DNA from 2 places in the Collinsella sp. AF36-3AT genome. Region 2 is predicted to be linked to the other one. Evidence: riboswitches for the same ligand, from Rfam matches in the RefSeq annotation. Region 2 holds a riboswitch; the other holds the start of a gene.

Region 1 (11,142 bases), on a different contig from region 2:
AAGTTGATAGGGTTGGCTTAACAGATTTACTCGACGGCATATCCGTGGCGGGGGATAGGTTTTATGTTGTTGAGCACTTATTTGCATCGGGTAAAGGAAACCAAGAGTATCGAAAACGGTGCCCCCGGGCCCCGGGAGGGACTGCAGGGGTGTTCGGCTAACTGTGGGTACGACCTATTTGCTCAATGTGTTCGCCTGAGATCGGAAAATAACCATCATGCGCCCCACGACGCTAGTCCAGCTTGGTGCCCGGTACCTGTACTGCCTCTTTAAGCAACGCTTTGAGCTCGTTCAAAATGGAAACGGGCTGTCGATCGACAGCGTCCAGATGGAGCGTGGCCACGCGAATGGGCGGCTGATATTCAAGCGAGCCGATGAGCACGGGAGAACCCAGGAACCGTTCGATGTCGCTTGCGATCTCGTCGATTGCCTCGGGGCCGAGCTCATCGAAGAGTGCCACGAACGTTGGCCCCGTCGAGCGGAACAGGCGACCCTTGCCGCGCGAACAATCCATGAGGCACGCTGCGCTTTCGGCGAGCACGCGGTCGCCCGCATCAAAGCCAAAGCGGGCGTTGACCTCGGCGATATCGTCAACCTTAATGGCAATAAAGCCTGCCTCGCGCGCCACGCGGCGCATTTCGCCAATGGCGCTGACCAGGGCGTGGACATCGCCCAGGCCCGTTACCGAGTCAGTCGTATCCGCCAGGCTGCGGTTGATGATAATGCCCACGTACATGTTAGGCTCGGTATCGGTGCCGTCCAAGCGGTAGCCCGTGCAGTCGCAAAGCGCGTACGCTCCGGTAGCATCCATAACGCGGTACTGCATGTAGTGGAAGTGCCACATGCCGTTTATCACCATGTCGAGCTCGGCGCGTACGTTGTCGCGGTCCTCGGGGTGGACGCGGGCGAGCCACATGTCGAGTGAGTTAAAAGGGTGCTGGGAGGGCAGGTCAAAATCGCGCACGGCGTTAACCGACCATTGTGATTCGCCCGTATCGAGGTTAAGGATGAACGGATAGCGCGTCTCGGAGCTCATGGAGATCGCTTGGAACACCCGGTCGTTGCAAGGAAGCTGATCGACGATTGGGCGTTGCGGCGCGTCATTGTCTTTCGGTTGCTGCACGCGGTGCATGAGCTTGTAGCGATACATTTTGCGATCGGCATCCATCGTCATCTGGCGACGCGTGTCGCCGGCAAGCGGGTCGACGCGCGAGCAGCCAAAGCTAAAGCTGCCGATCATGGGCGCCTTGCCGCCTGAGCTCGCCTCGATCAGCCCGGTACGTACCTGCTCCAAGCGCTGCTCGAGTTCAGTCTCGTTTGCGGAGAGCGAGATGAGCACAAACTCGTCTCCACCGATACGGAACAGCATCTCATCGTGCTCCATGGTTTCGGAGAACGTGCGGCAGATGCTCAGAATATAGCGATTGCCTTCGGCGTGGCCAAACCTATCATTGCAATGCTTGAGATGGTCGATGTCAATATAGGCGCAGGTGAAGGGGTCGCCTTTGCGCCAGAGTTGCTCGACGTGACGGTCGAATCCGTTGCGGTTGCCCAAGTTGGTGAGCGGATCGATATAGGCGTTGCGTTCAAGCAGCTGGCGCTCTTGTTGCAGGATGGCATGCGTCTTTTGCAGTTGCTCACCAACGGCGCGTAGCTCAGCAGGCAGTGCGGCAACATCGAGTTCGGCGGTCGAGATGCCATTCGCAAGTCGCTGAAGATAGGCAATAATCGATTGCTCGCCCATGCGGTACGACTCGTTCATGATGGATAACCTCCTTGGGCAGAACAACGGTTTGTATTATATCCCCAATTCGGTTTGAATTGGGGATATAAGTTAGCCAATGGGGACAAATGCTTCCTTCGGCGGTGGCGTTTTGCACGCGAGCGTATCAGTTGTTATTGCCACCATCGAGCAATGCCTCAAAATCCTTCGCCGGCATGGGGCGGTAGTAGAGGAAGCCCTGAGCGTAGCGGGCGCCCATTTGTCGTAGCATGTTCGCCTGCTCATTTGTCTCGACGCCTTCGACCTCGACGGGCAGATGGAGCGACTGCGCCATTTCGAGCATCGATGAAATGATTTGCGTACTGCGGCCTTGATCGCGGTCGGTGGGCGCAATCTGCCAAATGTGCTTGTCGAGCGTCACCATAAAGCCGCTTTCCTCGAGAGCGGGGATATGGGTGCACATACTGTGGGCGGCTATTATTCGACAAGCGGTAGCGCGACGATGCGATGTTCGATAAAAATGCGACTGAGACGCTATATGTTGACGGGTATACTTGTCCCGGTTTTAAACGCAGGAACGGAGATGGTCGCATGGCACAGCCGGATACGACGCGCACGGTGGGGCTCGCGCTCGAGGGAGGCGGCTACCGCGGTATGTATACGGCGGGCGTGCTCGACGTTTGGATGGAGCACGGTTTGACCTGCGACCATATGGTGGGTGTCTCGGCGGGCGCGGCGTTTGGCTACAATTTTAAATCGCGCCAGATCGGCCGCGCCATTCGCTATAACAAGGCCTATTGTGCCGACAAGCGCTATGCGGGTGTAGCAAGCTGGCTGCGGACCGGCGATATGTTCAATGCCGATTTTGCCTATCACGAGGTGCCCATCGAGCGCGATCCCATCGATTTGGAGACATATCGTGCCTGCTCCATGCGGTTTACGTGCGTGTGTACCGATATCGAGACGGGCGAGGCGGTCTACCATGATCTGCCCTATGGCGACGAGCGCGATATCGAGTGGATCCGCGCCTCGTCGGCGATTCCCGTGGCAACGCGTCCTGTCGCCATTGAGGGGCGTAAGTATTTGGATGGTGGCGTGGCTGATTCTATTCCCAGCGCATGGCTGTTTGCGCAGGGCTATGACCGCAACGTGGTGGTGCTGACGCAACCGGCGGGCTTTGTAAAGCAGCCCAACAGCGTAATGCCCATGTTGCGGCGTGTGTTCCGTCACTACCCGGAGTTTGTCGCAGCGCTTGAGCATCGGCATGAGGTCTACAATGCCACGCTCGATGACCTGGCGCGTCGCGAGGCCGCTGGCGAGGTCTTTGTGGTGCGGCCGAGTGAATCGGTAAAGGTGCCGTCGCTGTGCCGCGAGCCTGATGAGCTCGAGCGCATCTATCAGATCGGCCGTCGCGATGCGGAGGCGACTTTGCCGGCGTTGGAAGCGTATCTGGCGGGGTAGAGGCTGCAGCGGAAAGCGCATCCCGGAATGGGCGTTTGGAATGGGATGCGGTTTCCGCGAGAGGCCCGTGGCGGAAAGTTCATCCCGGAATATGCGTTCAGACTGGGATACAGTTTCCCACTGGCTCTCTATACGGAAAGCGCATCCCAGTTTGGACGTCCATTCTGGGATGCGCTTTCCGCTCTTGAAGATATGAGGCTGCGAATCAGCTGCTCGGCTTATGTCTATGCCTGCTGCCAGGTGTCGACGAGCTCCTTGGCCGCGGCGTGGGGGTCGTCGGCACTGCAGACGGCGCTCACCACGAAAAAGCCGTCGACGCCGGTGGCCTTGAGCTGCGGCAGGTCGGCCGTCTTGACGCCGCCGCCCACCACGATGGGCACGGGGCCTGCTGCGTGGAGTGCGGCCAGGTCCTCAAAGCTCTTGGTAATGATAGAGCCGTCGGCCGCGCGTCCGCAGTCGCGCTTGGTCTCGGTCTCGTGGAGCGGGCCGATGCCAAGATAGTCGACCAGGCTCATGTCGGCGGTTTTGACGTACTCGAGCATCTCCTCGCAGCGGGCCGAAAGGCCCACGATGGCATCGGGGCCCAAAAGTTTGCGGCAGACTTCGACGGGAATATCACTCTGGCCCACGTGCACGCCGTCGACAGCGATGCCCTGCTCGCGCGCGGCAAGCACGCAGTCAAGGCGGTCATCGATTAACAGGGCGACCTGACCGGTCTTGCCGGCCTGTGCGATTGCCTGCGCGGCGTCGCCGGTCAGCGCGATGATCTCGCGGGCGCTTGCCACCTTGGAGCGCACCTGGATGCAGGTAAAGCCTGCGTCGAGCGCCTGGGCCACCACATCGCCCACGGGACGTCCCAGCGTGTTTTCGGGGCCGAGTACCAGATAGGCCGAGATATCAAGGTTGTCGCGGATACTCATCGTGCTTCCTCCTGCTTCTTGATCTGCGCTTCCATGCGCTCAAGTTTGCCGGTCATGGTGTCGGTAAATCCGGGTCGAATATCGGCTTTGAGCACGACTTCGGTGCGGATGCCCTTGCTCGCCAACACAAAGGTCGCGTCTCGCACGACCTGCATGACCTCGTCCCAGTCGCCCTCGATCTCGGTGAACATCGAGGTGGTGCGGTTGGGGAGGCCGCTCTCGCGAATGACGCGCACGACCTCGGCGACCTCGGCGGACAGCTCGTCGCCGGTGCCGCACGGGGCGATGGCCACGGCGACGAGTGTGTTCATGCCGGCATTGGTTACGGACTCGGACATGGCTTATGCCTCCTCGAGCTCGAGTCGGTTATCGGCGATGTCTTGGGCGGTTGCGCGGTAGAGCTCGTCGATAAAGGCGACCTTAAAGCTTGCCGGGGCATCGGCAACGGCGGCAGCACGCGTGCCGGCAACGTTGTAGACGGCGGTGCCGCAGACGGCTGCCGTAAACGGGTCGGCGGCGCAGGCGTACACGGCCAGCACGCCGCCCTGCGAGCAGCCGCAGCCGGTGATCTTGGACATGAGCGGGCTGCCGCCGTGGGACTTGGCCACGGTCGTGCCGTCGGTAATCAGGTCGACTTCGCCCGAGACGACCACGGCGCCGCCGGTGTAGCGGGCGAGCGCCACGGCGGCATCGCGGGCGGCGTCGACCGTGTCGGTGGTATCGACGCCGCGTACGCGGCTCAGATCGGCCGCCTCGCCCTCGAGGCCCCACAGGCCGGCGAGCGCGATAATCTCGGAGGCATTGCCGCGCACGATGGCGGGCTTGTACTGTTTGAGTTCGTTGACCAGCTGGGTGCGCAGGCTACCGATGCCCAGGCCCACCGGATCGAGCACCCAGGGCTTGCCGGCGTCGTGTGCCGCCTTGGCCGCGCGGGGAATCGTCTGCTCGTAGATGGGGAAGAGCGTTCCCATGTTGAGATAGATGGCGCCGCCGCCGGCAACGAGTGCCTCGCCCTCGTCGGGCAGATAGACCATGGCGGCCGATCCGCCCACGGCGAGCTGTGCGTTGGCGACAAAGTCAATCGTCACCGTGTTGGTGATGGAGCCCGCCATCGGATTGGTGGCGCGAATCTTCTCCACGGCCTTGACCATATGCTGCTTAAGCTGTTCCGAATCAATCACTGCACATGCCTCCTTGGCATAGAAAAGGGGCGCTGTGCATAGACAGCGCCCCTGTAAAGGCGGCATGCTCCCTACGCCAGCATTAACTGACAGGTTCAAAGGATTGGGCCCCATGCCCTCTCAGCCTTGTGGTTTGCACCGCCGGCACTCCCGCATCGAATCTGTTGTTCCCTATACTAACGCACCTGCCAATAAGGGACAGGTTTATTTTGGTAGGTGGCAACTGGGGCGTCGCATTTTCCCAGATAAAACCTGCCAAAATAAACCTGTCCCTTATTGGCAGTCCCTTATTGGCGGGTCGTTACAATGGATGGGATTAAGAATGACCGAGGGGACCTTATGATCAAACTTGTGCTGACCGATATGGACGATACGCTGATTCCAGCCGGGCATGACGGCGCCAGCGACTATGCCATCGAGGGCATTCATGCCATGCAGGCGGCGGGTCTGCACTTTGGCCCGGTTTCGGGTCGCCAGCCGTCCGCGATGGGCTGGATGTTCAAAAATCGTTCCGAGTGCTTTTCGACCGGCGCGTTCTGCAACGGCCAGGTCATGTTTGTCGACGGTCAGGCGGTCGCTTCGCGCGCGACCGACAACGATGCCCTGATGCGTTTGGCCGACTATCTGGAGCAAGAGACCAACGATACATTTCTAAAAGTCTACAGCCTGGGCGATGACTTTTGGGGCAACGATGCCTACTGCGTGACGAGCAATCCCGAGCGTGTGCGTCGCGCTATGGAGTCGGGCGGCAATGCGTGGCTCAAAGGCGAAGAGGCTCCGTGCCGTCCTGTTGTCGATGATGCACCGGTGTTCAAGGCGAATATCTGGAGTGCCCGTTCACGTGAGGAGCTCGCGGAGCTGCGCGAGCGCGTTGCCGCTGAGGTGCCGGAACTCTCGCTTGTGTTTCCCAACAACCGTGTGCGCCTGTTTGACATCCTTCCGGCCGGTTGGGACAAGGGCTGCGCTGCGCTGGAGCTGGCGCGCGCTTTGGGTCTGACGCCCGATGAGGTGGCCGTATTTGGCGATTCCGATAACGATTTGCCCATGATCGATGCCGTTCCCAACTCCGTTGCAGTCGCCAATGCCAACGAGGCCGTCACGGCTGCCGCGCGCTGGCATATTGGCGCTGCGGCAGACGATGCGGTCGCCGGGGCTCTGCATCAGATTGCCGCCTGTGCCGCGACGGGGGAGATGCCGCCGTTTATGCGTCAGATGGATGCGACGGGTTTCGACGTCACGAACGTCTAGGGAGAAAGCTATGAAGCTTCAGCAGCTCAGGTATGTCGTCAAAGTTGCCGAATGCGGCAGCATCACCGAGGCCTCGCGCCGGCTCTTTGTGTCGCAGCCTTCGATTACCGCGTCGATCCGCGATCTCGAAAACGAGATGGGTGTGCACATCTTTGAGCGCACCAACAAGGGCGTCATTGTGTCCGAGGAGGGCGAGACCTTCTTGGGCTATGCGCGCCAGGTACTCGACCAGGCCGACCTGCTCGAGGGCAAGTACAAAGGCACGTCCGAGCAGGTGCCGCACTTTAGTGTGAGCTGCCAGCATTATTCCTTTGCCGTTAATGCGTTTGTCGATGTGATCCGCGAGTTCGATGCCGCGCGCTACGACTTTACCCTGCGCGAGGAGCAGACCCACGAGATTATCGAGGATGTCGCGCACATGAAAAGCGAGCTGGGCATCCTGTATCTGTCGGAGCACAATCGCGAGGTCATCGAGCGCATGCTTGCCGCCAACGAGCTCGTGTTCGAAGGGCTCTTCTGCGCCACGCCGCATGTCTTCGTCTGCGCCGACCATCCGCTGGCGGGCCGCTCCAGCGTGACGCTCGAGGATCTGGAAGACTACCCGTTCCTGTCCTACGAGCAGGGCAGCTACAACTCGTTTTACTATTCCGAGGAGCTGACCTCGACGTTCGAGCGTCGCAAAAATATCCGCGTGCGCGACCGTGCGACGTTGTTCAATTTGGCCATGGGCCTCAACGGCTACACGGTATGCTCGGGCGTGATCAGCCACGAGCTCAACGGCCCCGGCATTATCTCGATTCCGCTCGACGTGGACGAGTACATGGAGATTGGCATCATCACGCGCAAGAACACGACGCTCACGCGCTACGGTCGGGCCTATATCGACGCGATTCGTCAGCATATCTAGGCTGCTGTGCTCCGCACGGTTCAAGTCTCTTTATGACAGTCCAGACTGATATAGGAAGCATCTATATCAAACTGTTATAAACGTATATTTTACGATGACCATATGAGCGCTCATACTCTGTTCCAGTAAAGCAACCAATGCAAAGGGAGATATCTATGAGCACTTCGATTCAACCGAACGCGCCGTTTCGTGCCGATATCGTCGGCAGTTTTCTTCGTCCGCAGGCTGTAAAGGATGCCCGTGCCGCCTATGTCGCGGGTAAACTCGACGCTTCCGGCCTTAAGGCCGTCGAGGACGAGGCCATCCGCGACTTAGTGGCCAAGCAGAAGGCCGCCGGCCTGCAGGTGATCACCGATGGCGAGTTCCGCCGCAGCTACTGGCACCTCGATTTTATGTGGGGCCTTAACGGCATTGAGCGCCGTACCTCACGCACGGGTTATATGTTCCATGACGAGGAGACGACGGCCGACACCGCCGTGGTTACCGGTCCCATTAGCGGCGAGAACCACCCGTTCGTCGAGCATTTTAAGTTTGTCAAGGCGCTTGAGGGGGAGGGCCAGGTCGCGCGTCAAACCATTCCGGCGCCGATCCAGACGTTCTCGGAGGTTACGCTCGACCGCTGCGATGGACAGCAGGAGAGTCTGCGCGCCGTCTACAAGACCGATGAGGAACTTGCCGACGCCATTGCAGCCGCTTATCGCACGGTGATCGCCGACCTGTATGCCGCGGGCTGTCGCAACATCCAATTTGATGACTGCACCTGGGGCATCTATTGCGATACCGACTTTGTGTCCAAAACCGGCATGAGCCCGGTTGACCTGCAAAAGGTGAGCGAGCTGGGCGTGGCGCTCAACAATGCCGCCATCGCGGGCAAGCCCGACGATCTGGTTATCAACACGCACGTGTGCCGCGGCAACTATCACTCCACGTATGCCTTCGAGGGTGGTTACGATCCCATTGCACCGTACCTGTTCGCACATGAGAACGTCGATGCGTTCTATCTGGAGTTCGACACACCCCGCGCCGGTGGTTTTGAGCCGCTCAAGTACGTTGCCCCCGGCAAGAAGGTGGTGCTGGGACTGATCACTACAAAGGCGGCTGAGCTTGAGGACGAGGACGTTATCGTCGAACGTATCCACGAGGCCGCAAAGTATGTGCCGCTCGAGAACCTGTACCTGTCGCCCCAGTGCGGCTTTGCCAGCTGTGAGATTGGCAACAAACTGACCGAGGACGAACAGTGGGCAAAGATCGCGCTGGTCAAGCGCATTGCTGAGCGCGTTTGGAAGTAACCTTACCGTTTGCAGGTGACGGCGCGCGCGAGACATGGCGTATCACGCACAATGGTTCGGATCGTATCGTTCGGGCAGGTTATCCGATATGCCTGATCGCCCTTCCATCATGAAAGGACATCCATGTCCCAGTCCTCGACGCCCGCCGTATCTGAACTCGAGGAGACTGTCGAATAGTAGTTGTGTTCAGCTAAATCAAAAAATGGCGTCCATGCGTATGTACGCGTGGACGCCATTTTTAATGCGTCAGTATCCAGTGGATGCCGCGCGCCATGCGCAGGTCAGTTTGGGCAAAGTGATTGCCGGGGTTGAGCTCCAGCGTTGTTGGAATGTCACGCTCTATAAACAGCTCTTCCATCGCGCGCGTGTCGTCGAGTACGTGCCGCATCATGCGGTTGGGCGTCTTGGTTTCCTTTTTACCGAGCGACAGATAAGCGGCGTCGGGCGTGGCTGTCATCGTGCGCTCACGCGCGTAGTCGATAAAGCCGGGGAACCACAGCGACCCCGATGCACTCGCCGCGCGCTCAAAGACATCTGTTTGCCAAAGTGCCCACAGTGCAAAAAGACCCGCCAACGAATAGCCGACAACGCCGCGCCAGGTGGGCGGTTGCGGGAGCGATGATTCGGCCTGGGGGATTATCTGCTTCAACAACTCGTCAAGAAAACCAGCAGCCTGTCCGTCAAAGGGCTCGGCATCTCGTATAGTTCCGTCGCATTCCCAGGGGCTCAACTCGCGATTCCAATCGAGTCCTCCGATGGCGACAAGGGTGAATGGCGGACAGTCGAGCTCTCGGCAGCGCTCGTAGACTTCACTACCGTCGCCCATAACCACGGGGAGGTAGATGACGGGCGCGCCTTCCACACACTCTGAATAAACGGTTATCTGCTTCTGATGCGCTTCCAAGGCAGGCTTCTCTCGGTGTTGTGATATTGACAGCCTCAATTGTCGCACGCTGGCACGGGGGCAGACGCTAAAAGAAAGGCGCGGAGCCGCTCGATGCGATTCCGCGCCTTGTTGTTTTGCTTTAGCAGACTATGCCGTTACGCCACGAAGAAGTAGACGAGGAAGGCGAGGGCTGCGATCCACATGAGCGGCTTGATCTTGGAGGCCTCGCCCTTAAAGAGCGCGACGATCACGTAGGCGATAAAGCCCAGGCCAATACCGGCAGAGATGGAGTAGGTGAAGGGCACGCCGGCGACAATCATGAACGCCGGGAAACCCTGCGACACGTCGGACCAGTCGATCTCGGAGGCCTCGCTCATCATGAGGTAGCCAACGTAGACCAGAGCACCGCAGGTGGCGGCGCTGGAAACGATGGTGACGATGGGGGAGAAGAACGCGGCGAGAATGAACAGCACGCCGGTGGTGACGGAGGTGAGGCCCGTGCGACCACCGTCGGCAGCGCCAGAGGTGGACTCGACGAAGGTAGTGATGGAGGAGACGCCCATAAAGCCACCGGCAGCAGCGGCCACGGAGTCGACGACCAGGATGGGACGGATGTCCTCGACATTGCCGTCCTCGGTCAAGAACTCGCCCTGCTTGGCGACGGCCATCGCGGTGCCCATGGTGTCGAAGAAGTCGCTCATGAGCAGCGAGAAGGCAACGACGAGCAGCATCGGGTCGGTCAGGACCTTCACGATGGCAAGGTTGCCGTCGGCAGTGCTGGCAAACGGGGCGCCGAAGGTCGAGAAGTCGAGCGGTGCGATGAGGCCCTCGGGCGCATGGGTGACGCCCAGCGGGATTCCGGCGATAACGGCGACGATGATGCCGATGAGCAGCGAGCCCGGCACGTTGCGGGAAGCCAGGGCAACCGTCACGACGATGGAGATGATGCCGACGATAAAGGTGGGGGAGGCGATGTCGCCCAGGCCGACGAGCGTACCGGCGCCAGCGGTGATGATGCCGGCGTCGCACAGGCCGATCATGGCGATAAACAGGCCCAGACCCACCGAGATGGCGTGGCGCAGGACCACGGGGATGGCGTCCATGATGGCCTCGCGCAGGCCGCATAGGACGAGCAGCAAGATGACGATACCCTCGAGGAAGATAACGCTCATGGCCACGTGCCAGTCGCCGCCGCACATGGTGGTGGCGATGCCCGCGATCATGGCGTTGATGCCCAGACCCGACGCGCAGGCGAGCGGGCGGTTGGCGAAGATGCCCATGCAGATGGTCATGATGCCGGCGCCCAGGCAGGTGGCGCAGGCGAGCGCTCCCGCATCGATGCCAGCGCCCGAGAGCACTGCGGGGTTGACGGCGATGATGTAGGCCATCGCCAGGAATGTTGTCAGTCCAGCGCGAAGTTCGGTCCCGATTGTGGACTTGCGCTCACTGACGTGAAAAAGTTCGTCCATGCATACCCTTTCCTTGTTCGGCCCCGAGTTTAGGCCGATTGACACGAACTCACTTACT
Region 2 (11,142 bases):
CGGCGTAGCCCGTCTGCTTGGCGCGCGCCACCACGTTGTCGAGGAACGTACGCACGCCCGGGTAGGCCTCGTAGTAGCGGTCAATCATGTCGCGCGCCTCGGCCATCGAGATATGCAGCGACTGCGACAGGCCGTAGGCCTGCTGACCGTACACGATGCCAAAGTTCACGGCCTTGGCGCGACTGCGCAGGTCGGGCGTTACCTCGGACACCGGCACACCAAATACGCGCGCCGCCGTCTCGGCATGGAAGTCCTCGCCCTCGTTAAAGGCGCGCACCAAGTGCTCGTCACCCGAGAGATGTGCCAGCAGACGCAGCTCTATCTGCGAGTAGTCCACCGCCAAAAAGACGCTTCCCTCGCCTGCCGAAAACGCCGTCTTGACGGTACGGCCCAGCTCCGAGCGCGTCGGGATGTTCTGCAGGTTCGGGTCGCTCGAGGACAGACGCCCCGTTGCCGTGATGGTCTGGTTGTACGTGGTGTGCACGCGACCGTCACCACGGCGCAGCGGGCCCAGCGTATCCAGATAGGTGGACTTGATCTTAGACTTCTCACGCCAGTCCAAGATCAGACGCACGATTTCGTGGTCGCGGGCAAGGTCGCTCAACACCTTGGCGTTGGTCGAATAGTAGCCGCGCTTAGTCTTCTTGAGGCCCTTGGTCGGAAGCCCCATCACATCAAAGAGCACATGCGACAGCTGCATGGGACTGCCAATATTAAAGGTCTCGTCACCCGCTAGGTCGCGAATGCTGCGCTCGACCTCGGTGATCTGGGTCGCCAGGCCCTCGGACAGATTACGCAGGCGGTCGGGATCCACGAGCATGCCCGCGCGCTCCATCTTGGCAAGCACCGGCACGAGCGGCATCTCGATGCCATCGAACACGTTGGCAGCGTTCTCACGGGCCATGCGGTCGCGCAGCGGCGCCACGAGCGTCAGCGTCAGGGCCGCAGTGCGGGCAGCGGGAACAGGAGCGTGCTCGCCGGCACCCTCCGCGCCGCGCGCCGCAGGCAGCGCCATCTGCAGATAGGTATCAGCCAGATACGCCTCATCAAACTCGGAGCGGTCGGAATCCAGCAGGTAGGCGGCGACCACGGTATCGAAGATGCGCGTGGAATCGACGGCCAGCGGATCCATGAGCTCGGGCTCAGAAGAATCAATGGGCGAAAGCTCATGCAGCAGCGCCTTCATATCCGGGCTCGCCACACGGCCCTCCATAAACAGGCGCGCGAGCACGCCAGCGATCACGCCGTGAGCAACGTTGAAGCCATCGACCACGGCAGGCGATGCGCCGTCGCCCTCCTCGAGCGCAAACAGCCCCTTGGACGTCGCCAGCCACAGCGTACGCGTTAGGCCAAAAAGCGCGCCCTCCTCCTTGTCGTCGTCCACCACGGCGGCGACCCACTCGCCGGCATCAATCGCGCGAGCGATCTCGGCGGCAGCGGCGGCAAGCGCCTCGGCATCGCCGGCGGCGGCACGCGAAACGGCAGGCATCTCAAACGCGCTGGCAGCGGCCGCAGCCCCACCCTCGCCGCCAATCAGCGAGAGGAAACGGTTCTGCATGGCCGTGATGCCGAGCGTGCCCAGCGCCGCGGACACCTCGTCGGCAGAAAACGCCGGGAAGGACGTTGCGTCAAAGTCAAGCTCGACAGGCGCATCGGTGCGAATGGTTGCAACCTTGCGGCTCAGCAGCGCATCGTCGATATGTGCACGCAGGTTCTCGCCCATCTTGCCCTTGACCTCGTCGGCATGCGCGATAACCTCGTCCAGGCTGCCGTACTGCGCGATGAGCGCGCTCGCCTTTTTGGGGCCGATGCCCGGCACGCCGGGAATGTTGTCGGACGTATCGCCCTTCAGGCCGTAAAAATCGGGCACGAGCGCCGGTGTAATGCCGTGATACAGGTCGTCCACGCTCTCGGGCGTCATAATCGCCACGTCGGACAGGCCTTTGCGGGTCGAGACCACGTTGACGTGCTCGGTCACGAGCTGATACATGTCGCGGTCGCCGGTCACCAGCAGCATGTCGCAGCCGGCCTCCTCGCCCAGGCGCGCCATGGTGCCCAGGATATCGTCGCCTTCCCAGCCCTCGGACTGCAAAATCGGCACGTTGAGCGCGGCGAGCAGCTCCTTAATCATGGGGAACTGCGCGTGCAAGTCGGGGTCCATGGGCGGGCGTTGCGCCTTATACTGCGGCAGCATCTCCATGCGCACGCGCGGTTTGCCCTTGTCAAACGCCACGACCACACCGTCGGGGTTAAAGGCATCGATCATCTTAAGAAACATGTTCAGAAAGCCAAAGATCGCGTTGGTGGGGCGACCGTCCGGCGCGTTCATGGTCGGCGGCACGGCGTGGAAGGCGCGGTGCATGAGCGAGTTGCCGTCGATAACGGCAAAAGTGCGGCGCTTGTCAGACATATTGAATACCTCGCTTTAGGCTGGGCACGGTTTGCTCACACCAGTTTACACGCTCCCTGCCCCGCGGCCACCGCACATCAAGCTCCCCCGCCACCGTGAGCCCGCGCGTGATACGATGGCTCACGGTACATCAACCAGCACGATCGATCCGAAAGGAGCCTGCGTCATGGAGCGTCCCTGCGCATGGAAAAAGTACACGCCACAGCAAGTCGAGGAGCTCGAGGAGCTTTGCCGCGGCTATAAGCAGTTTTTGAGCGAGAACAAGACCGAGCGCCTGTGCGTCAAGACCGGCATCAAGATGGCCGAGGAGGCGGGATACGTCGACCTGGAGACCGTGATCGCCGAAGGCCGCGAGCTCAAGGCAGGCGACAAGGTGTACGCCGCCAACCACGGCAAGGACCTTATGCTCGTCAACCTGGGCACCGCCCCGCTCGAGCAGGGCTTTAACATCCTGGGCGCCCACGTGGACTCGCCGCGCCTGGACCTTAAGCAGAATCCCGCCTTCGAGGCCGGCGACATGGCCTACCTCGACACGCACTACTACGGCGGCGTCAAGAGCTACCACTGGGTCGCTTCCCCGCTCGCGCTCGTAGGCGTCATCTGCAAAAAGGACGGCACCACCGTCGACATCAACATCGGCGACAAGGCCGACGATCCGGTCTTTACCATCTCCGACCTGCTGATCCACCTCTCGAGCGAGCAGATGGCCAAGCCCGCCAAGGACGCCGTCGACGCCGAGATCCTCGACGTGATCGTGGGCGGCCGCCCCGTCAAGTTTGACGAGGACGACAAAGACGCTCCCAAGGAGCCCGTCAAGCAGATGTTCCTGGATATCCTCAAGGAGCAGTACGATGTCGAGGAGGAGGACTTCCTCTCCGCCGAGATCGAGGTCGTGCCCGCCGGCCCGGCCCGCGACATGGGCCTCGACCGCTCCATGATTCTGGGCTATGGCCACGACGACCGCGTCTGCGCCTATCCGTCCATGCTCGCCCAGATCAATGTGGCAGACGTCGAGCGCACGAGCATCACGCTCATCGTCGACAAGGAGGAGATCGGCTCCGTGGGTGCCACCGGCATGACGAGCCGCTTCTTCGAGAACACCGTCGCCGAGATCATGACGCTCGCCGGCGAGGATAGCCCGCTGGCCCTGCGCCGTGCACTCGCCCACAGCCGCATGCTCTCCTCCGACGTGTCCGCCGGCTTCGACCCGGGCTACGCCGGCAAGTTCGAAACCAAGAACGCAGCCTTCATGGGTCGCGGCCTGTGCTTCAACAAGTACACGGGCAGCCGCGGCAAGGGCGGTTCCAACGACGCAGATGCCGAGTATGTGGCCCTCATCCGCGACATCATGGACGAGGCGGGCGTTGACTTCCAGACCTGCGAGCTCGGCCGCGTCAACGCAGGTGGCGGCGGCACCATCGCCTACATCATGGCCAAGTACGGCATGAACGTCATCGACTCCGGCGTTGCCGTCCTGTCCATGCACGCCCTGTGGGAGGTCGCCAACAAGGCCGATATCTACGAGGCCTACCGCGGCTACAAGGCCTTCATCGAGCGCGCCTAACCAACCCTCGTAAAACGAGCCCAGCCAGCCCTTCATAACTTGCGGTGAAATACGGACTAAACTGGCCCATAAACGGCCAAAACAGACCGTATTCCACCGCAACTTCCTTTTTAGCAGAGGAGAGTCCATGCTGCAGATCATCATTTCGCCCGCCAAGCAGATGCGCGCGGCCCAAGATGCTTTTGAAGTTCAGGGGATTCCGCCCTTTGCGCGCGAGACCGCCCAGCTGCACCATGCGCTCTTGGACATCGAACGAACCGAAGGCGACAGCGGCCTACGAGCTCTGTGGAACGTCAGCGACAAGCTGCTGGCCCTTTGTCTCGACATTTTGCATGAGTTCGAGCCCATCTTGGGAAACGACGATCTTGCCGATTCCGGTATCGCGCGCCGCATCTCCCCTGCCATCATGTCCTATCACGGCATTCAGTACCAGAGCATGTCGCCCGAGGTGATGGATTCCGCGCAGCTCGCATGGCTGCAAGACCATCTATGGATCCTCTCGGGCCTTTACGGATGCGTACGCCCCTTTCATGCCGTTGAACCGTATCGGCTGGAGATGGGCGCAAAGCTTGCCGTCGACGATACCCGAGACCTCTACGCGTTTTGGGGCGACAAGCTCGCGCGGGCTATCGCCCCGGCAGGTTCAAACACCACAATCGTCAACCTCGCCAGCGTAGAGTATGCCAAAGCCGTTCTGCCCCACCTCGCGGGCGACGCCACGGCCGTCACATGCCTCTTTGGCGAGGGTATCCGCAACGGCAAGCCCATCCAACGGTCGACCGCCAGCAAAAAGGCGCGCGGCTCCATGGTGCGGTGGATGGCGGAAAACAAGCTCGAGGATGAAAGTGAACTTACCGCATTCAACATCGGCTATCGGCACATCCCCGAGCTTTCAGACAAAAACACCCTGGTTTTCATGAACGCGCAGGCACAATAGGCCCGCCGTTTCCAAACACCCCATTACTCCGCCAAGCCATCGGCCTTTGCAATCTCGCTCGTCGAGCCATCTTGGTAGGTAATCCTAATGTGCTCTACGTCGGATACCGTAACGCCCGACGGAGGTTCCAGACGCCATTCCGTCAGGGCGATATCCATGGTCGTGGGCACATCTCCTTGATCTTTGAGCTTCACCGTGAGCGTTTTGAGCGCCGCGTCAAACGTCACGCGTTCGATTTCTTCACCTGGAATGGACCCACCACTCAGCTGCAGCTGGACAAATCCATCGCACGGATACCAATAGTCGCCCGGCGCGACCACCGTATTACCGCCAGTGACCTTCACCGTCATGATCGGCAGGGCATCGTCGGCCTCAAACTCCCAGGAAGCGCCGCCGCGACCACCAAACGTCCAGATACAACAGGCAACCACCATCACGACAAGGATCGCAAAACCAATTGCGACCAGTCCATGATGGGCACGGCCCTCCTCGGCCGATACATCCCATTGCGTCTCTCGATATAGATGCTTGTCTTCCATGTTCGCCTCCCCATGGGCATGCTCATCGCGTCAATCGTACCCATTCAGGCTATACTTGAGCCCACCACATAAACGGGGAGCTTGCAGGACAAGACGGCAGGCTGAGACTGGGCGCGCCCGCCCTGACCCGCAAACCTGATATGGGTAATGCCAACGAAGGGAGCCGTGCCAATGAGCACACAGACCGAGCCCAAGCTCGTCACGCAAATCGACTTCGCCCGCGCCGGGCAGATCACGCCGCAGATGAAGGAGGTTGCCGAGCGCGAGCATCGCGACCCCGAGTACATCCGCGAGCGCGTGGCAGACGGCCGCATCGCCATTCCCGCCAACATCGTGCACATCAAAAAGGGCATGCGCGCCTTTGGCGTCGGTGAGGGCCTGTCCACCAAGGTCAATGTGAACTTGGGCATCTCGGGCGACAAGGCCGATGCCGCCGAGGAATGGAAGAAGGTCAAGATTGCCGAGGACTTTGGCGCCGACGCCATCATGGACCTCTCCAACTCGGGCAAGACACGCCAGTTCCGCCAGCAGCTCATCGACGAGACGCCGCTCATGGTGGGCACCGTCCCCATGTACGACGCCATCGGCTACATGGAAAAGCCACTGGTCAAGCTGACCAAGGACGACCTGTTCGAGGTCGTGCGCGCGCATGCCGAGGACGGCGTGGACTTTATGACCATCCACTGCGGCATCAACAAGTCGGTCACCAAGACCTTTAAGGAGACCGGCCGCCTGATGAACATCGTGAGCCGCGGCGGCTCACTGCTGTTTGGCTGGATGGAGGTCACCGGTAACGAGAACCCGTTCTATGAGTTCTACGACGAGTTGCTCGAGATTTGCCACGAGTACGACGTGACGATTTCGCTCGGCGACTCCTGCCGCCCGGGCTGCCTCTACGATTCCAACGACGCCACCGAGACCGCTGAGATGATCGAGCTGGGCAAGCTGTGCAAGCGCGCTTGGGCCGCCGGCGTCCAGGTCATGGTCGAGGGCCCGGGTCACATGGCGCTCGACGAGATCGCCGCCAACATGAAGCTACAGAAGCGCCTGTGCCACAACGCCCCGTTCTATGTGCTCGGGCCGCTGGTGACCGATATCGGCGTAGGTTACGACCACATCACCGCTGCCATCGGCGGCGCCATCTCCGCCAGCTCCGGTGCCGACTTCCTGTGCTACGTGACACCGGCAGAGCACCTATGCCTGCCTAACGCCCAGGATGTGCTCGACGGCCTCATGGCCACCAAGATCGCCGCACACGCCGCCGACATCGCCAAAAAGGTGCCCCACGCCCGCGACATGGACGACAAGATGGGCCAGGCACGCCGCAAGCTCGACTGGGACGCCATGTGGAAGTGCGCGCTCGACCCGGTTACGGGTAAGAAGCGCTACGAGGAGTCCCCCGCCGCCACCGAGGGCACTTGCACCATGTGTGGCAAGATGTGCGCCGTCCGCACCGTCAACAAGATCTTCGAGGGCACCACGATCGACCTCGGCATGGAGGACTAGCCCTGTCGCCGCGGCCGCTTCTGGCGGCGAGTTGGTGCCTGTCAATTGTTGACGTGTGAACATTTGCTTGCATTTGCGTAAAGATTGCACCGCCCGCCCGGGATCGGCATACAGCCGGCCCGGGCATCTTTATAATGCTGGCTTATAGACCCATTTGATTCCGACCGAACAAGGGAGCGAACATGGATCGTAGTAAGGTACCTGCCGTCCTGTCCATCGCGGGATCCGATTCCAGCGGCGGCGCCGGCATTCAGGCCGACATCAAGACCATCACGGCGCACCGCCTGTATGCCGAGACGGCCATCACCGCCATCACCGCACAGAACACCCTGGGCGTCACCGCCGTGCAGAACATCTCCCCGAATATTGTCGCGGCGCAGATCGATGCCGTTTTTGACGATATCCGCCCCAACGCCGTCAAGATTGGCATGGTTTCCTCTGCCGAAATTATCGATGTTATCGCCGACCGCCTGAGCGCTTGGAACGCGACAAACGTGGTAGTCGACCCCGTCATGGTAGCCACCTCGGGCGCACGGCTGATTGCCGAAGATGCCGCCGAGGCGCTCACCCGCCGCCTGTTCCCGTTGGCAACGGTCATCACGCCCAATATTCCCGAGGCCATGGCCCTGCTCGATTACGAAGTCGATTCCGAGCGCACGCAGCAAAATGCCGCCATGCTTCTCACCCGCCGCTTTGGATGCGCGTCCCTCGTTAAGGGCGGGCATTTCGTCAACGAGGCCAACGATGTGCTAGCAGAGCCCGCGCCACTCGATGACGAGGGCAACCATCTGGGAGATCCACTCACCACGTGGTTCCGCCACAAGCGCATCGAGACCGGCAACACGCATGGCACCGGCTGCACGCTCTCGTCCGCCATCGCCTGCGCGCTGGCCCAGGGCATGGATCTTGCCGATGCCGTCAACGCCGGCAAGGCATACCTGACAGGCGCTCTGGCCGCCGGCTTTGACATGGGCAAAGGTTCCGGCCCCGTCAACCACATGTGGCAGTATTAAGATTCGCAGCCCAAGCCACCGCAAAGGGGACAGACACCTTTGCGGTGGCTTGGGATCGCACTACTCACCGAGCATCTCTTGGAGCTTGGCTGCCACGGCGTGACCCAGGCTCTCGTGGCTTTCGGGCATCATATGCAGATAGTCGATATCGCCCGGCTCGGCAAAGTCGGCGGCATTCAAAAAGTCGCAGCCAAACTGCTCAGCCACATGCGCGTAGTACTCACCAAAATGTTCCGAGGCTTCTACGGAATGCTCGTCAAAGTCGGTCATATATACGTCGGCGATCTGCGGCTTAATCTTGATAGGTGCCATCAGCAGAATCCGTGGGCAGGGCGCGGCATCGGTCCAGGCAAACGCACGGACGGCGCGAATCAGCGCCATGGCGCCACGGGCGATATCGGAAGCCGTCACGTTAAAGACCGTCTTACAGTCGTTGGTGCCCAGCATGATCACAATGGCGTCCAGCGGCTTATGGGCCTCGAGCAGCATCGGAAGCGCGCGAATGCCGTTGAGGTTAGTGTCCAGGTGGCACATATCGTCGCGCACCGTCGTGCGGCCGTTGAGCCCCTCCTCAATCACATGCCAGCCCTCGCTCAGGTCACGCTGCGCCACGCCGCACCAGCGTACATCCTGTGCATAGCGTACCGCGGTGCCATCGCGCATACCAGCCGGATCATAGCCATAGGTGTTGCTGTCGCCAAAGCACATAACGTTTTTCATCGTAAGCTCCCCACTCAATAAAAAGCCGACGGAAGCAGCCTCTCCCGTCGGCTCGACCTATCTGTCAGCACGTACCGATTACAGGTACTTGCGCCAATCGTCCTCGTCCTCATCGTCCTCGGCAGCGGCCTGAGCCTGCTCGGCGGCACGGGCGGCCGCAGCGCGGGCGGCAACCTGGGCATAGGACTCCTCGTTGCGCTCGGGGAAGCTTGCCAACACATGCTCGAACTTGGCGAAGTCCTCATCCCAGCGCGTAGAGGGCACAGCAAAGAAGACCTGCTTGACCTTGAAGTCGCCCGATGCGAGCTCCTTGCGGAAAATCTCGGCCACGGCCTCGGCATCAAAACCGTTGTTGTCGCAGCCCCAAGCGCCCAGTACGAGCTTCTCGCGATCCAGCTCGTCGCAGATGGCGAGCACAAAGCGGATACGCTCGCGCAGCGCGTCCAGCAGTGCATCGTCGCTCACGCGGTACTCCTGGCGTGCGCGCTTGGCATTGGGCGCGGCGGCCACGATCACATCGGCATACGCATGCACGTGGTTGCGGTCAAAACGCACCGCAGGCACTACCAGCGCACGGTTGCGGTAGAGCTCGCAGTTGATATTGCGGCGACGGTTCTCGCCATACCACTTGCGCTGCTTGTCGAGCACGTTGTACAGATACGAATCGGCGCAGAGCGTAGCCTCCTGGCCCAGATAGCCCTGGATGTAGCCGCCACCCGGGTTGGTGAACGAGGCAAAGGCGAGCACTGCCATGTCGCAGAACTGCGCATAGCCACGGCCGTTGTCCAGAATGGCCTGCGTGGCGGAGGCATCAAGCACGGTGACCTCGGGCAGGGTCGGAGCGGACTCCTCGGCAGGCGCGGACTCGGTCTCTGCGGGTTCCTCGGCAGGCGCAGACTCGTCCGTGACCTCGGTCTCGACGGACGCAACCTCAGCGGCCTCGACCTCGGCGGACTCAGACTCCTCGGCAACCGGCTCCTCGGCAGCCGCAGCCGCTTGGGCCTTGGCCTTCATCGCCGCGACAAAGCCGGCAGGCATACCGTCGAATTCGCGAACGCCGGCAAGCGAGCGCTCGATATCCTTGGCACACGCCTCGGACACAGCCGCCACGTGGCGCTCGGCGGCCTTTGCGCGAGCCTCACGCTTGGGGTTGGACTGTCCCGCGCGGTTGGGCCTGCGGTTACGGTTCCTGTTGTCGACATCTGCCATGAGTGGTCACCTTTCCTGTCGCTGCCGCTTTCGGTTTTTCCCATCCATGATACCCCGCCACGTACAAAAAAGACGGCCCCGAAGGACCGCCTTTCGCATTGATTTACGCACGCGGCAAGCACCGCTGCAACTCGCCGCTAGTCGCGACGACCAAGGATATTCAGGATACGCAGGAACACGTTGATGATATCCACGAACAGGTTGGACGCCATGAGCACGGCGTTGGGCAGCGTGGGCGGCACCGTCGTGGCCACATAGGTGTCGTAGCCAATAAAACCGGCGAACACCACGATCACGATCAGGTCGGTAATAGACTGCGAAACACCCATAAACATCAGCACGATCTCGACCAGGATCGTGGCAAGCAGAACGCCAAAACCGATGCCGTACACGCGCTGGAAGAACTTGGGGAAGGTCACGCCCAGCGCGCCAAAGACAAAGGTGATGGCGGCGGTGGCGATAAAGGCGGCGTTGATGGTGGGCAGGTCGTAGTTGGCAAGGCCAAACGACGCGGTCAGGCCAAAGGTGCTCGCAAAGATCACGTAACCCGTGAGCGACAGGCCCACAGACTGCTTGCCCGCGGCAGCCGACATCATGACAATGCCGACGATGGTCAAAATAAACGAGCCAAAGACCAGCGGCAAAGCGGCGCCGCTCATCATCATGCGGGCAAACGACATGGTGCTCGTAAAGTAAGCACCGGCGCCCATGGCGCAAAAGCCCAAAAAGATCAGGGCAGACATGACAAGGTTGTACGCGCGCGGCGACATCTCCTTGGCGCGGCTTGCGCCGCTCTCGACGGGGCCGTTCTGATAGCCCTGGATATCGTTCATAGGTTCGTCCTTTCAAAAAGCGCCACAAATAACGGCGCAGTAGCTGACAAGATTCCTGTCATTGTACCCGAACGCCGTGCGTCCTTACCTACGGCGCTCGCCCTCAAGCGTACGGTCAAACGCCCAGACCCACCAACGCATCACGTGGGCCTGCGAGCCGTCCGGCCGTCCGCACGCCTGGTCCTCCAGATACAACTCGGTCGCATGCCCGCCAAAACGAACCTTATACGTTGCCGTACGAACACCGTGAACCGTTAAGCCAAAGCCCGTGGACGAGACAATCTCGTCAATTGTAAAGCAACGACCGTCGACCCAGCAGACGGTGACCGGCACAACTTGTCCGCCCGCGAGGATGCGAGCCACAACGTCCACATACTGTTTGTGCACGCGTCGAGTTTTGCCATCTGTCTG

The links. A riboswitch is a leader RNA that binds a small molecule or an ion and turns the genes downstream of it on or off. The one in region 2 is predicted to bind thiamine pyrophosphate.
Region 1: linked by a shared signal. The riboswitch ahead of thiM (hydroxyethylthiazole kinase) and the one ahead of thiC (phosphomethylpyrimidine synthase ThiC) in region 2 are both predicted to bind thiamine pyrophosphate.

The regions. Positions count from the first base shown of each region.
Region 1 covers NZ_QROZ01000008.1:91,709-102,850, reverse strand. Annotated here, with positions in the region: gene DW003_RS07925 (diguanylate cyclase domain-containing protein) at 233-1,762, opposite strand; gene DW003_RS07920 (EAL domain-containing protein) at 1,890-2,147, opposite strand; gene DW003_RS07915 (patatin family protein) at 2,315-3,184, shown strand; gene DW003_RS07910 (thiamine phosphate synthase) at 3,409-4,104, opposite strand; gene DW003_RS07905 (thiamine-binding protein) at 4,101-4,442, opposite strand; gene thiM (hydroxyethylthiazole kinase) at 4,446-5,285, opposite strand; TPP riboswitch at 5,337-5,447, opposite strand; gene DW003_RS07895 (HAD-IIB family hydrolase) at 5,625-6,533, shown strand; gene DW003_RS07890 (LysR family transcriptional regulator) at 6,544-7,440, shown strand; gene DW003_RS07885 (5-methyltetrahydropteroyltriglutamate--homocysteine S-methyltransferase) at 7,596-8,729, shown strand; gene DW003_RS07880 (alpha/beta hydrolase) at 8,968-9,633, opposite strand; gene DW003_RS07875 (NCS2 family permease) at 9,771-11,084, opposite strand.
Region 2 covers NZ_QROZ01000003.1:39,741-50,882, reverse strand. Annotated here, with positions in the region: gene polA (DNA polymerase I) at 1-2,410, opposite strand, end outside; gene DW003_RS04045 (aminopeptidase) at 2,577-3,974, shown strand; gene DW003_RS04040 (YaaA family protein) at 4,102-4,911, shown strand; gene DW003_RS04035 (hypothetical protein) at 4,935-5,450, opposite strand; TPP riboswitch at 5,514-5,629, shown strand; gene thiC (phosphomethylpyrimidine synthase ThiC) at 5,622-6,956, shown strand; gene thiD (bifunctional hydroxymethylpyrimidine kinase/phosphomethylpyrimidine kinase) at 7,139-7,969, shown strand; gene DW003_RS04020 (GDSL-type esterase/lipase family protein) at 8,030-8,689, opposite strand; gene DW003_RS04015 (TIGR02452 family protein) at 8,768-9,898, opposite strand; gene DW003_RS04010 (Bax inhibitor-1 family protein) at 10,036-10,731, opposite strand; gene DW003_RS04005 (hypothetical protein) at 10,816-11,142, opposite strand, start outside.